DNA from 2 places in the Cobetia sp. UCD-24C genome. Region 1 is predicted to be linked to the other one. Evidence: predicted binding sites of a transcription regulator. Region 1 holds the regulator's gene; the other holds the start of a gene.
The links. The regulator PhoB, encoded in region 1, activates phosphate uptake and scavenging genes when phosphate is short. The targets are predictions, from matches to a motif close to TGTCATANNNNTGTCANA.
Positions count from the first base shown of each region.

Region 2: the regulator PhoB is predicted to act here: its motif matches at 2,638-2,655, upstream of AOG28_RS09595 (alkaline phosphatase).

Region 1 is NZ_LJTD01000006.1:82,333-89,670, forward strand. Features, by position in the region: gene AOG28_RS10125 (NAD(P)/FAD-dependent oxidoreductase) at 1-136, opposite strand, end outside; gene AOG28_RS10130 (chorismate--pyruvate lyase family protein) at 476-1,033, shown strand; gene ubiA (4-hydroxybenzoate octaprenyltransferase) at 1,101-1,991, shown strand; gene phoB (phosphate regulon transcriptional regulator PhoB) at 2,215-2,904, shown strand; gene phoR (phosphate regulon sensor histidine kinase PhoR) at 2,912-4,234, shown strand; gene cysZ (sulfate transporter CysZ) at 4,421-5,149, opposite strand; gene phoU (phosphate signaling complex protein PhoU) at 5,346-6,071, opposite strand; gene pstB (phosphate ABC transporter ATP-binding protein PstB) at 6,291-7,136, opposite strand; gene pstA (phosphate ABC transporter permease PstA) at 7,133-7,338, opposite strand, start outside.
Region 2 is NZ_LJTD01000005.1:205,745-213,082, forward strand. Features, by position in the region: gene AOG28_RS09590 (cell wall hydrolase) at 1-572, shown strand, start outside; gene AOG28_RS09595 (alkaline phosphatase) at 777-2,396, opposite strand; gene AOG28_RS09600 (tellurite resistance TerB family protein) at 2,797-3,270, opposite strand; gene metG (methionine--tRNA ligase) at 3,520-5,571, shown strand; gene AOG28_RS09610 (DUF3465 domain-containing protein) at 5,672-6,178, opposite strand; gene rsxA (electron transport complex subunit RsxA) at 6,515-7,096, shown strand; gene rsxB (electron transport complex subunit RsxB) at 7,098-7,338, shown strand, end outside.

The DNA.
Region 1 (7,338 bases):
GCTTGGCGTAATCGTGGCCGCTGTCCTGGCTGATGAGGATCAGCCGGCTGTCCTTGTCACGGGCACGCAGCGCGCGCGCCAGACCAATGCCCGCCATGCCGGTACCAATGATGACAAGGGTGCGAGGGTCGCGCATGGCACCATCTCCTGAGATCGATCCGAGGGAAGCGCTGATGAAAGAGCGCCAGCAGCGTCCGTCATGAACGCCGATGAATGCGCCCAGCATACCAGCCCGCCAGCAGTGCAGGCATGCCTGAGCGGGAGGCCTTGCCGCCCGGCCATGCTAGACTCGCCATTTCGTCATCCTGACAGGGAATTCACCGTGGTCCGATGCCCAGCAGGCGAGCCTCATCGCGCAGCGCTCACGCCACAGTCCTCCACCTGTGAGGCGCCTCATCCGTCAGCCGAGACCCTATGCAAGCCTGCGCCTCGCTGGCCTTCGCCCTCGCGCACCGCACCCGTTGCTTCGGCGGCGGTGCGCCGTCATTGGCAGCCGGCTGCCACGCTGCAAGGTGTCATGCCGGCCGGCTGGTGGGCGTGGCTCTCCTCGACGGACTCGCTGACCCAGCGTCTTGCCAGCGCCATGCAGCAGCAGGATGAACGCGATGGCCAGCCCTTCCGGGGCCTGCGCGTGCGCCTGCTGCTGCAGGACACCGGCCCCGCGCGGCTGGATGAGGCACGCCTGCTGGGCATCGGCCCACGCCGGCATGTCTGGCGACGCGAAGTGGCGCTCTGTCATGGCGATACGCCATGGGTGATCGCACGCTCGCTGGCGGCGCTGGACCTGGCCCACGGTCATCGCCTCTCGACGCTGGGCGAGCGCTCGCTGGGCCATTGGCTGTTTCGCCAGCCCGATCTGACCCGCAGCGCCATCGATGTCAGCCGCGCCCCGCTGGTGCTTTCGAGCCCCAGGCCGCTGGCCCGCACCACCAGCCTGTGGATGCGCCGTTCGATGTTCTCGCATGGCCGCTTCAAGGTGCTGGTGCAGGAGGGCTTCACGCCGGCCTTCCAGCACGCACTGCAGCTGGCCTGAGCCTTGTGGCCGACTGGCCTCGTTTCCCTCTCTTCCCTTGCCCACTACCACCCGCCCAGGAGCCCCGATGACCGCGTCATCCACTTCCGCCGCTTCGCGTCCTTCCAGACTGGCCGACTACCTCGCCCTGACACGGCTGGACCGCCCCATCGGCACCTGGCTGCTGATGTGGCCGACCCTGTGGGCACTGTGGCTGGCGGCAGATGGCATTCCCGAGCGCACGACCCTGCTGATCTTCATCGCCGGGGTCTATCTGATGCGCGCCGCCGGCTGCGTGATCAACGACTACGCCGACCGCCATTGGGACAAGCATGTCGAGCGCACGCGAGACCGGCCGCTGACCTCGGGTCGCATTTCGGAGCGCGAGGCGCTGACGCTGTTCGGGGGGCTGGTCGCGGCCGCCTTCGTGCTGGTGTGCTTCACCAACCTGACCACGGTGCTGCTGTCGATCGTCGCCGTGCTGCTGGCGGCCAGCTATCCGTTCATGAAGCGCTTCCATCATCTGCCCCAGGTGGTGCTGGGCGCCGCCTTCGGCTGGGCGATTCCGATGGCCTTCGCCGCGACGCTGGAGGAGGTGCCGACATACGGCTGGTGGCTGTTCGCGGCCAACCTGATGTGGACGGTGGCCTACGACACCGCCTACGCGATGGTCGATCGCAACGACGACCTCAAGGTGGGCATCAAGTCCACCGCCGTGCTGTTCGGACGTGCCGACAAGCTGATGATCGGTCTGTTGCAGCTGGGCATGCTGGTAGTGTTGATCAGCATCGGCCTGCAGCTGGCGCTGGGCATCTTCTACTGGCTGGGGCTGGCTGCCGCCGCCGGCACCTTCGTCTGGCAGCAACGTCTGATCCGTGAGCGTGAGCGTGCGCCCTGCTTCCAGGCCTTCCTCAACAATCATTGGACGGGTCTGCTGATCTTCGCCGGAATCGCCCTGGCGACCTGGCCGATGAGCTGACGCCTGCATAAACATTAGTATTATTTAATTTAAAGCGACCCCTGCCCTCTATTGCTCCCCAGCCCACGGTTCATGCCTGCCTGCCGCGCCTCCAAGGCGGCTGGCAGGCTTGCGTGCAAGCTGCCATGCTGGCAGTTGTCATCTCGTTGTCATATAAGCGGGTTGTAATCGTCATCGACTTGTCATTCTGGCGCGTGCGCCGACTGCTGCATGGGATCTAGCGATGAGCTCCAAGACCGTACTGATTGTCGACGATGAATCCTCGATTCGCGAGATGATCGCCGTTGCCCTCGAAATGGCGGATTACCGCGTGCTGGAGGCAGACAATGCCCAGGACGCCCACGCCATTGTCGTCGATGAAAAGCCCGATCTGCTGTTGCTGGACTGGATGATGCCGGGCACCAGTGGCCTGGAGCTCGCGCGGCGTCTCAAGCGTGACGAGACCACCTCGGAGCTGCCGATCATCCTGTTGACCGCCAAGGGCGAGGAAGACAACAAGATTCAAGGCCTGGAAGCCGGCGCCGACGACTACATCACCAAGCCCTTCTCGCCGCGCGAGCTGGTCGCCCGTCTCAAGGCCGTGCTGCGTCGCACTACTCCCAAGGGGGTCGAGGAGGCGGTGGAAGTCGAAGGCCTGATGCTCGACCCGGCCAGCCACCGCGTCACCGCCCACGGCAACTCGCTGGATGTCGGCCCGACCGAATATCGCCTGCTGCAGTTCTTCATGACGCATCAGGAGCGTGCCTACACGCGCAGCCAGCTGCTCGATCAGGTATGGGGCGGTAATGTCTATGTCGAGGAGCGCACCGTGGACGTGCACATCCGTCGCCTGCGCAAGGCGCTGGGCACAGGCCATCAGCATCTGATCCAGACCGTCCGCGGCACCGGTTACCGCTTCAGCGCTCAGGCCTGAGGGATTCATGCGCTATTGGACCAACGAGCTATGGCGCCTCGGCTACCTTGCCGGTGGCTTCGGCCTGATCGGTGGCCTGCTGGGCCATCTGGGCTGGGGCCTGGCGCTGGGCCTTTCGCTGTATCTGTTCGTCCATCTCAAGCACTTGAAGAGCCTCTACACCTGGCTGATCACCAATCCCCATGAAGAGCCGCCGCCCGGCGATGGCGTCTGGGGAGACCTGCTCGATCGTCTCTACCGCTACCAGAAGGGCCAGCGTCAGGCTCAGGAGCGACTGCGCAGCATCCTCAACCGTATCCAGGAATCCTCCGAGGCCATGCGCGACGGCCTGGTGATGCTAGACAACCACGGTGACATGGAATGGTGGAACAGCGCTGCCGAGCAGCTGGTCGGCCTCAAGGCCAGCCACGACCGCGGCCAGCACATCACCAACTATCTGCGTGACCCCGTCTTCATCGACTACTTCAATCGGCTGGCCTACCGCGAGCCGCTGACGCTCCAGTCGCCGCTGTCTGACAACCTGACGCTGCAGATCTCCATCACCCTGTTCGGTGACAACGAGCGTCTGGTCATGCTGCGTGACGTCACCCGCCTCTATCGTCTGGAAGAGATGCGCCGCGACTTCGTGGCCAATGTCTCCCATGAGCTGCGCACGCCGCTGACGGTACTGGCCGGCTATCTAGAGACCTACTCCGATTACGCCGATGACCTGCCACCGCGCTGGCAGCGTGGACTGGGCCAGATGCAGAGCCAGACCGACCGCATGCAGCATCTGGTCGAGGACCTGCTGACCCTGTCACGCCTGGAAACCGACGAACTGTCCGATAACGGTCGCTGCATCGACATGAGCGCCCTGCTCGGCCATATCCGCGACGACGCCGAAGGCCTGTCCCAGGGGCGCCACACCTTCTCCATCGAGGCCGATGCCAGCCTGTCACTGCGCGGTGAGGAGCAGGAGCTGCGCAGCGCGATCTCGAATCTGGTCTTCAATGCGGTGCGCTACACCCCCGAAGACTGTCACATCACCCTGCGCTGGAAGGCGGATGACCAGGGTCTGCTGGTCGAGGTGGAAGATGACGGGGATGGCATCGACCCGGTGCACCTGCCGCGCCTGACCGAGCGCTTCTACCGCATCGACAAGGGCCGCAGCACCGCCACGGGAGGCACCGGCCTCGGGCTTGCCATCGTCAAGCATGTGCTGATTCGCCATCAGGGCCATCTGGAGATCGACAGCCATCCCGGCGAGGGTGCGCGCTTCCGCTGTCACTTCCCCGACGAGCGCGCCTGTCAGGCAAGCACTCCCCAGGCCAGCAGTGCGCTAGCCCAGTGATGTGCTGATTCCGTGATGATCTGACCCGGACGCCAGCCCAACGCAGAACGCCCCGCAGCCACCTCGAAAGGAGGCGACTGCGGGGCGTTTCGTTTGGTCAATCAGACGACGCTGCGGCTATTTCAGCGACGAGCCAACTTAGCGACGAGTCAGTTCAGCGACAAGCCAGCTCTGCGACAGGCTGTCTCAACGACGCGGCGCCGGCAACTGACGGTAGTGGCTCTGCCACATCAGTACCGCCCCGGCGACGGCGCCCGGGATGAACAGCAGATTGGCCAGCGGCACCAGCGTCATGACGAACACCGCGGCGCCGAAGGTCAGTGAGGGCCACCAGCGCGCCTTGAGGCGCTGCTTCATGTCACCGAAGCTGACCTGATGGTTGTCCATCGGGTAGTCGAGGTACTGGATCGACATGCTCCAGGCCGAGAACAGTCCCCACAACAGCGGCGAGAGCAGGTTCAGGCCCGGGATGAAGCCGATGATGAACAGCGCGATCATGCGCGGGATGAAGTAGCCCAGCTTGGCCATTTCACGCCCCAGCGAGTCGACGCCGATCTTGATCAGGCCACGGTCATCGTCAATCAGGGTGCCATCCAGACGATGCTCGACCTTCTCGGCCAGAATGCCGTAGAAGGGCGCGGCGATCAGGTTGGTCACCAGGCTGAAGGTGAAGAACACCACCAGCAACAGACTCACCACCAGCACCGGCCAGATCAACCAGCTGAGCCAGTCCAGCCAGGCCGGTACCTTGAGCATCCAGTAATCGATCCAGCCACCGAACTGGTTGAACAATACCCACAGCGTGATGCTGTAGAGCACCAGGTTGATCGCCAGCGGTACGAATACGAAGCGGCGCAGCCCGGGGGTATAGACCATGCGGGTCCCGCGGACCAGCGCCGATACGGCATCAATCATGCGACGTCCTCGTCATCTCAAAAGAACCGGCCAGCCAGCGGGCTGACCGGAGCCACACCCTAGCACTCCCGCCTGTGCGGCGCAGCTGTCGGCCGCCTGACATCGCTCGCGCTCCCACGACGCAATCGCCCCGCGGCCTGCCGGTAAGCAGGAGCGGGGCGAAAGAGGCGACACAGGGGCAGGGAAGCGCGTCAGCTCACTTCTTGTCCAGGTCCTGCGGCTTCAGGTCATGGGTATCGGTGTGACGCACGTCCACTCCCTTGACCAGGAAGATGACGTACTCGGCCAGGTTGTCGGCGTGGTCACCGATACGCTCCAGCGCACGCAGAATCCACATCACGTTGAGCACCGGCGTGATCTGGCGCGCGTCTTCCATCATGAAGGTCATCAGCGAGCGCATCGCGCTCTGATATTCCAGATCCACCGAGGCATCTTCACGCAGCACCTTGAGGGCAAGGTCGGTATCGAAGCGCGCGAAGGCCGTCAGGGAGTCACGCACCATGCTGCGCACGTGCTGACTGAGGTGACGCACCTCGACCATGCCGCGCGGGCTCTGGCCGTTCTCGACCAGCGAGATGGCGTTGCGTGCGATCTTGCTCGATTCATCACCGATACGCTCGAGATCGGAGGTGGCGCGGATGACGGCCAGCACCAGGCGCAGGTCGGAGGCCGCCGGCTGACGGCGGGCCAGTACCCGGGTGCACTCGTCATCGATCTTGAGCTGCATGTCGTTGACAGCCTTGTCGTTGTCGCGCACCCGCGTGGCGGTTTCACTGTCGCCTTCCAGCAATGCCGTGACGGCATCCTGCAGCTGCTTCTCTACCAGTCCGCCCATGGCCAGCAGGTGTGTCTTCAGTGCATCCAGCTCGTGATTGAACTGCTCTGAGATATGCTTGCCGTGCGAATCGCTGGTGATATCCATTTCCCTCTCCCGGAAAGACGCCCACCGAGTCAGGGGGCGTGACATGAATGACGTGACAAGTATGGCCCACTACTGACTGACACAGCGGGCTCCCCCTCAGCATGCCGACACTTGATTGCAGTTATGTTTCACTCATGGCGCAAAGGCGCTATTTGGCCGCCATCGTCAGCAATATCAGGGCGAAAAGGCTACCTGGCTGCACGTTCGCGCATGAGCGCGCTAACCGAAACGCCCCGTGATGTAGTCTTCCGTCTGGCGGCGCCGCGGGTTGGTGAACAGCTGATCGGTCGGGGCGAATTCCACCAGGCGGCCCTCATGCAGGAAGGCGGTATCGTCTGAGACCCGCGCGGCCTGCTGCATGTTGTGCGTGACGATGATCAGCGTCAGGCGCGAGCGCAGCGATCGGATCAGCTCCTCGATCTTGAGCGTCGAGATGGGGTCCAGCGCCGAGGCCGGCTCATCCAGCAGCAGCACCTCCGGCTCGACCGCCAGCGTCCGCGCGATCACCAGCCGCTGTTGCTGGCCACCCGAGAGCCCCAGCGCGCTGTCGTGCAGGCGATCCTTCACCTCTTCCCACAGCGCCGCGGAGCGCAGACAGGATTCGACCTTGTCATCGAGGTGGCGCTTGTCATTCTCACCGACCAGCCGCAGTCCGAAGGCCACGTTCTCGTAGACCGACATCGGAAAGGGATTGGGCGTCTGGAAGACCATGCCGATCCGGCGGCGCAGCATCGGCACGTCCACGCCGCGCGCATGAATGTCCTCGCCCTCGAGCAGTACCTTGCCGGAAAGACGTGACTGTTCGTCGAGATCGGTCATGCGATTGAAGGTACGCAACAGGCTCGACTTGCCGCAGCCGGAAGGGCCGATGAAGGCCGTCACGCGCTTGCGCGCGATCTGCAGGCTGACGTCCTTCAGGGCGCGGCGCGTCTGGTTCTCCTTGCCGACACGTGCCTGATAATCGAGGCTCAGGTGGCGGGTTTCCAGGCAGATGTCCTCAGCCGGCCGCGCAGGCGTCTCCTGAAGAAACAACTGGGGCTTGGGCTGCTCAGAGTCACGCCTCATTCGGTGGCTCCCTTGTAACGTTGTGCCAGCATGTGACGCAGGCGAATGGCACTCAGGTTGAGGCATAGAATCACGACCACCAGCACCAGCGCGGTCGCGTAGACCAGCGGCCGACTGCTGAAGGCGTCGCTGCTCTGGAAGGCCAGATCATAGACCTGATGCCCCAGATGCATGAATTTGCGGTCCAGATGCAGCCACGGGA
Region 2 (7,338 bases), on a different contig from region 1:
TGGCCGCGGGCTGCTCCGCGCCGCACGCCTCGGACGCGCCTGCCGCACCGACCACCGCGGCCAAGGCAGCCGTCAAGGCCGAACGGCTGGAAAGCCTGCTGGTGCAAGGCGAAAGTGATGTGCCCGAGAACCTGCTGCTCAGCAAGGCCGGCGCCAAGGCGATCGACCCCAACGGCCAGCGTCCGGTGGATGACCCGCTGACCTGCCTGGCGCGTGCCGCCTACTGGGAAGCCAAGGGCGAAGGCAGAAGCGGCATGCAGGGCATCGTCAATGTGGTGATCAACCGCGCAGCCGACCCGCGCTTCCCCGATAGCCTGTGCGGCGTGGTCAAGCAGGGTGGCGAAAGCGGCAGCTGCCAGTTCTCCTGGTGGTGTGACGGTCGCTCCGACCGCATTCGCGAACCCGCCGCCTACGCCGAGGCACGCGACGTGGCCCGTCAGGCACTCAACCATCAGCTGGAAGACGTCACCGACGGCGCCCTCTACTTCCACGCCCGCTACGCCACGCCCTACTGGGCCAAGCGCTTCGTGCGCACCGCGCGCATCGGTCAGCACCTGTTCTATCGCAACTGACTCACCCTTTCACCAGGGCATGACGGGTAGAACCATCACCAGCAAGTTGCCTGACATGCCGCACGTCAGCGCCATGTCGCGTACAAGACCGTGACGGAAAGACCGTACAGGAAACAGACAAACCAGAAGGCCCCTGATGATTCACTCATCAGGGGCCTTCTGGGTCATATCATCACTCAATCTTCAGTAATGGGCCGAGTCCGACTACTTCGCTACCACTGTCTTCAGATACTGCCCTATCTCGGAATGGTGCAGGATGGACGAGACCGGCAAGATGTCGTTGGCTGGCCCCCATGCAAAGACGTTGACTGGCGTATGGGTGTGCGTACCAGTCCCCCAGACGGTGTTTTGCTGTGTCGCCAATGCCCGCGCCAGCAGGTTGCCGCGATCGTTATAGGGGAAGAAGGCGTCGAAGTCGTGAACTGCCGGCACCTCGCTGACCCCGAGGTAACTATGTCCATCCACATGATAGGGGTTGGGCTTGTTGGCCAGTACTTCAGCTGCCTGGGCTTCGGTAATCTGGAAGTCACTATTGCCATTGACAGCCGCCATCAAGCGCGCCGGTGTGCGCTCATCTTGCGGTAGTGCCTCGAAATCACTGAGCAGCTCGTAATAGGTCTGCTTCTGCTCATAGAGACTGTCCAGAATCGAGAAGTCACCAAAATTGAAATTGGGTGCGTAATCCTGATCTGCGAATGCAGGGCCTGATTTCTTCTGCGCTGCCGGTAAATTGGCGCTGGAATAACTGAAGCCGAATGCCCCCGTCTCATGGTCGGCCGTTACCAGGATGATTGTATCGTCTCGCTCTCGCGCCCAGTCATAGACACCTTGCACGGCCTCATCGAACTTGATCAGTTCATTGAGCATGGTGCCCGCATCATTGGAATGCGCGGCCCAGTCGATCTGGCCACCCTCGACCATCAAAAAGAAACCATCATCATCCTGTTCCAGCATTGACAGTGCTTTCTGGGTCATCTCATGCAGGGTCGGCTGCTGACGCTGTGGGTCATCATGGCTATCTCGATAGCTGATACCATCCGCCATACCCGAGTTGGCGAATAGCCCCAATACCTTGGTGCCATTGAGTGCGGCCATCTGATCACGCGTAAAGGCTAGCCCATAGCCTTGATCTGCAGCTTCCTGGAGCAGATTTCGTTCATCCTTGCGCTTGGAGGTTGGCGACCAGGCACCTTGCATCAGCGTCTCGACACTGCCCGCGCTTTCCCCCGGCTCACTGACGGACTGTGGCACGAAGTGACGCAACCCTCCCGACAGCATGACATCCGGCCCGGTCATGAGCATGTCTTCGGCAATGGCATTTTCCAGTGAACGATGCGGCTGGTGGGCGGCGAAGGCCGCCGGAGTCGCGTGGGTCAGGCGCGTATCGGACACCAATCCGGTGGCCTTGCCGACTCGTTTGGCAAGCTCGAGGACGGTTTCAACCCGATTACCCTCTGAATCTATGCCGATCACCTCGCCCCCGGTGAAGATACCCGTCGAGAGCTGAGTCGCTGAACAGGCCGAATCCACTACCACGGCATCTTCAGGGTGAGTCAATGAAGCGCCCACCACGCCTTCCTTCGCCAGCTGGTAGAGTGCCGTCGAACGCCCCTGATATATCGAATCCGGCGCACGATTGGCGTATGTCTCCAGCATGCCAACCTGCTGGGGCCCCATGCCATCGCCAATCATCAGAATGACATTCTTGATCTCTGCCGCATTGGCCAGCGGCATCCAGCTCATGCTTCCCGTCAGCGCAACGACGGCCCACCCTTTTCGACACCATCGTCCTTGCCGGTTCTGATGAGACATCATCATGGTCATCTTCCGTGTTCCCTTATCGTTGTTGGCATCCGTGTTACCCGGGCACATACGATACTCGTGCAAGTCTGTACGTCTGTGTTCGAACGGAGCGCTTGTTGGTCAGAAATGAATCGCGATCTGCTCACATGGCGGCACCCAAGGTGCCAACTGGAGCATGCGCTTCACTATTGACGACGCAAGCAGAGCCGTCCATATCAATGGCCCGGCTACAGGACAATTCATGACGAAAGGATGACATAAAGATGTCAGATTAATGACAGACGACACTGCGACCAGAAGCCCCAAACACGACGCCCCCGCTGCCATTGGCAACGGGGGCGTCGTGTTTAGGGATGCCTGAATAGCGGTGTCTGGAGAGGGGCGCCCAGGCAGGGACGTCCATACCGAGACGCCTGACGGATCAGGTGTCCGGCTGTGCCGCCAGCTTGGTGCGGATGAACTCGCTGTGGCTGACATGCAGCAGGCCGGCAAGACGGCGGATGCGATGCTCTTCCTGCGGGTCCAGCTCGCCATCGGCGTAGGCCAGCTCCCAGAGCATGCCGATCAGCTCGCTGCGCTCCTCAAGGCTCATGTGCTCGTTGAGTTGCTTGACGAAGCGATAGTGGTCCGTGGCCTGCTCGGCATCCTGCTCGGCCTGGGTCAGCAGGCTGGCAAGTTCCTCATCCCCCAGCGAGAAGCGCTCGGCCAGCTGGCGCGCCAGGGCTTCACGTTCGCGCACATCAAGATGGTCATCGGCGCGTACCACCTCGAACATCAGCACGGCCATGGCGAGTTCCGGGCCGGGCTCCTCGTTGGGACGGGCGTTGCTGCCGGGCATCATCACCTGGCGGATGAGACGATTGATCTGACCGGCGACGGATAGCTGTGCTGGCATGCTGACCTCCAGGAACGGAAAATGTAGTGTCCTTGAATCCTTCATGAGGGCAGCGGCACGGGTTGCAACCTCGCAGTTGCGCACGCCAGCGTTGCCGGTGACGCGACGCGCCCTTCGCGCCGCCCGCACCTTCGCGATATAGTAGCGCCCATCCCGACGGGGCGATGCGTTCGCCCCTTATCACGAGTCATCCCGGCGAGTGGCTGCGCACTGCGCAGCAGGCGCCCTTTACCGTCAAGACGAGGCCTCATGTCAGCGCGCAAGATTCTGGTTACCAGTGCCCTGCCCTATGCCAATGGGTCGATCCACCTGGGTCACCTGCTTGAGTACATCCAGACCGACATCTGGGTACGCTTCCAGAAAAGCCGTGGCCACGAATGCCATTACGTGTGCGCCGATGACGCCCACGGCACCGCTATCATGCTGCGTGCCGAGCAGGAAGGTGTCACCGCCGAGCAGCTGATCCAGCGTGTGAGTGACGAGCACCAGGCCGACTTCGCCAAGTTCGGCGTCGGCTTTGACAACTATCACTCCACCCACTCACCGGAGAACCGCGCCCACAGCGAGCGCATCTATCTGGCGCTGCGCGATGCCGGCCATATCGCCACGCGCGATATCGAGCAGATGTTCGATCCGGTCAAGGGCCTGTTCCTCGCCGACCGCTTCATCAAGGGCACCTGCCCGAAGTGCAAGACCGAAGACCAGTACGGCGACAACTGTGAAGCCTGCGGCGCGGCCTACACGCCGGCCGAGCTGATCGATCCGGTCTCGGCCATTTCCGGCGCCACGCCGGAAATGCGCACGTCCACCCACTACTTCTTCAAGCTGCCGAACTTCGCCGAGTTCCTGCAGGAGTGGACCAAGAGCGGCCGCGTGCAGAGCCAGATTTCCAACAAGCTGCAGGAATGGTTCGAGGCGGGTCTGGCCGAGTGGGACATCTCCCGCGATGCGCCCTACTTCGGCTTCGAGATTCCCGACGCGCCGGGCAAGTACTTCTACGTGTGGCTGGACGCGCCGATCGGCTACCTCGCCAGCTTCCAGAACCTGTGCGAGAAGCAGGGCATCGACTTCGACAGCTACTGGAAGGCCGACTCCGACGCCGAGGTCTATCACTTCATCGGCAAGGACATCGTCTACTTCCACGCCCTGTTCTGGCCGGCGATGCTGGAAGGTGCCGGCATGCGCACCCCGACCGGCGTCAACTGCCACGGTTTCGTGACCGTCAATGGCGCCAAGATGTCCAAGTCGCGCGGCACCTTCATCAAGGCCGACACCTACGCGCAGTTCCTCAACCCGGAATACCTGCGCTATTACTTCGCCGCCAAGCTGACCTCCGGCGTCGATGACCTCGACCTCAACCTCGACGACTTCACTGCCCGCGTGAATTCCGACCTGGTCGGCAAGGTGGTCAACATCGCCAGCCGCTGCGCCGGGTTCGTCAAGAAGTTCGGCGACGGCAAGCTGTCCGCGACCTGCGCCGAGCCGGAGCTGGTCGAGCGCTTCATCGCCGCTGGCGAAGGCATCGCGGCGGACTTCGAGGCCCGTGAATTCGCGCGCGCCATGCGCAAGGTGATGGAGCTGGCCGATGAAGCCAACACCTACATCGCCGACAAGGCACCGTGGGCGATGGCCAAGGAAGACGGCCGCGAGCAGGAAGTGCTCGACGTCTGCTCCGTGGGCATCAACCTATTCCGCCAGCTGATGGTCTATCTGGCGCCGGTGGTTCCGGAGCTGACCGACAAGGCACGCGACTTCCTGAACCTCGAGAGCCTCGACTGGGCCAGCCGTGAAAGCGTGCTGACCGATCATGCGATCAACAAGTTCAAGCCGCTGCTGACCCGTGTCGAGCCGGAGCGCATCGACAAGATGCTCGAAGCCTCGCGCGAAGTGCTGGTCGAGGAGCAGAAGATCAAGGACGGCACCGCCAAGGCAGAAGCCGCGGCCGCGCCGAGCCCGCTCGACGCCGACCCGATCGCCGACGAGATCGACTTCGATACCTTCATGAAGACCGACCTGCGCGTGGCGAAGATCGTCAAGGCGGAGCACGTCGAGAAGGCGGCCAAGCTGCTCAAGCTGACGCTGGATATCGGTGGCGAGACGCGCACCGTGTTCTCCGGCATCAAGTCCGCCTACGCGCCGGAAGCACTGGAAGGCCGCCTGACCGTCATGGTCGCCAACCTGGCGCCGCGCAAGATGCGCTTCGGCGTGTCCGAGGGCATGGTGCTGGCCGCCGGTGACGACGAAGGCATCTACCTGCTGGAGCCACACACCGGTGCCAAGCCGGGTCAGCGCGTCACTTGATGCAGTGATGCTGCACTGAAGCCTCTTCAGCACAACGCCCCGCCAGAGACTCTCTGGCGGGGCGTTGTCGTTCATGCGTCACATCCGGTCGGCGGGACGGCTACTCGTAACGGCGACCGGCATGCTCCAGCCAGCCATCCACATGGCGGCCACCGGGATCATGATGCGTCCAGTGGATCACGCCGCCCTTGTCGGTCCACTCATATTCGCCATAGAAGCCGATGCGATCACCGACCTGAAGACTGTCGATGCGTGGCGCGAGATCGATATTGTGCGCCACCAGAATGGTGGTACCACCCGCGACCCGGATCAGGAACTTCTGATGACGGCTGCCCTTGAGATCATCCCTGAGCAGACGCGTTACCTCACCCACGCCCCGCACCTGCACATCACTCTGCTGGGCACTGATGGCGCGCCTGAGTCGGCTTTCGTCTGCCGAGGAAACGCCTTCCCCCTGGGTCGCCTCGGCCTGCGGCGACTGGAAGTCATTCCACAGCTGGGAGAGCGAGAAGTTGCCATTGCCCGTCAGCTGCGAGATGCCCGCCATCGCCACCACCAGGATGATGACCCATAACAGCCGACGGCCGCGTGTTTCTGTCCTGCGCATATCCCGCTCCTTGTGCCACCCCGGATGACGTGAAAGTCTCTGATCACGCCATAATCAATAAAAGTAATAAAGGAATTCTTCTTTATTACTTCAAGAACCAAGCAAAACGCGAAACAATGGTCGTCTCATGCTGGCAACACTACGCCTCGCTTGCCACGCTACAGGCTGTCGGCCAGCAGCATCTTGCGTATAATACCGCCGCGCTCGACGATCCCCTGCCCTGCAGCTTCCTGACAGCTTGCGGCAGCAACAGCCCTGATCGCCTGCGAGTGCCGGTTCATGCATGCCGCGAGCACGGAAGCGCCTTCGAAACACCCTGACCGAGCGACGCCCCTGATGAGTGAATACCTTCTTATCCTGATCAGCACCATCCTGGTCAACAATTTCGTACTGGTGCAGTTCCTCGGCCTGTGCCCCTTCATGGGTGTCTCCAACAAGCTGGAGTCCGCGATGGGCATGTCGCTGGCCACCACCTTCGTGCTCACGTTGTCGTCGATGTGCGCCTACCTGACCTATCACTTCATCCTCGCGCCGCTGGGCCTCGAGTACCTGCGCACCATCGCCTTCATCATGGTGATCGCGGTGGTGGTGCAGTTCACCGAGATGGTGGTCAAGAAGACCAGCCCGCTGCTCTATCAGGTGCTGGGCATCTTCCTGCCGCTGATCACCACCAACTGCGCGGTACTCGGCGTGGCGCTGCTGACCCTGAACCGCAATTCCAGCTTCATGGAAGCCACACTCTACGGCTTCGGCGCGGCCGTCGGCTTCTCGCTGGTACTGGTACTGTTCGCCGCCATGCGCGAGCGTCTGGCCGTCGCCGATGTGCCGCGTCCCTTCCAGGGTCCGGCCATCGCGATGATCACCGCCAGCCTGATGTCGCTGGCCTTCCTCGGCTTCTCCGGACTGGTGCAGATCTGACATGCTCGAATTCTTCAACGACCATACGCTGATCTCCGCCATCGTCGCACTGGTGGCCATGGCCGTCGTCTTCGGCGGTCTGCTCGGCTTTGCCGCCGTGGCCTTCAAGGTCGAGGGCGACCCCATCGTCGAGCAGATCGACCAGCTGCTGCCGCAGACCCAGTGCGGCCAGTGCGGCTATCCGGGCTGCAAGCCCTATGCCCAGGCCATCGCCGAGGGGGACGAGATCAACAAGTGCCCAC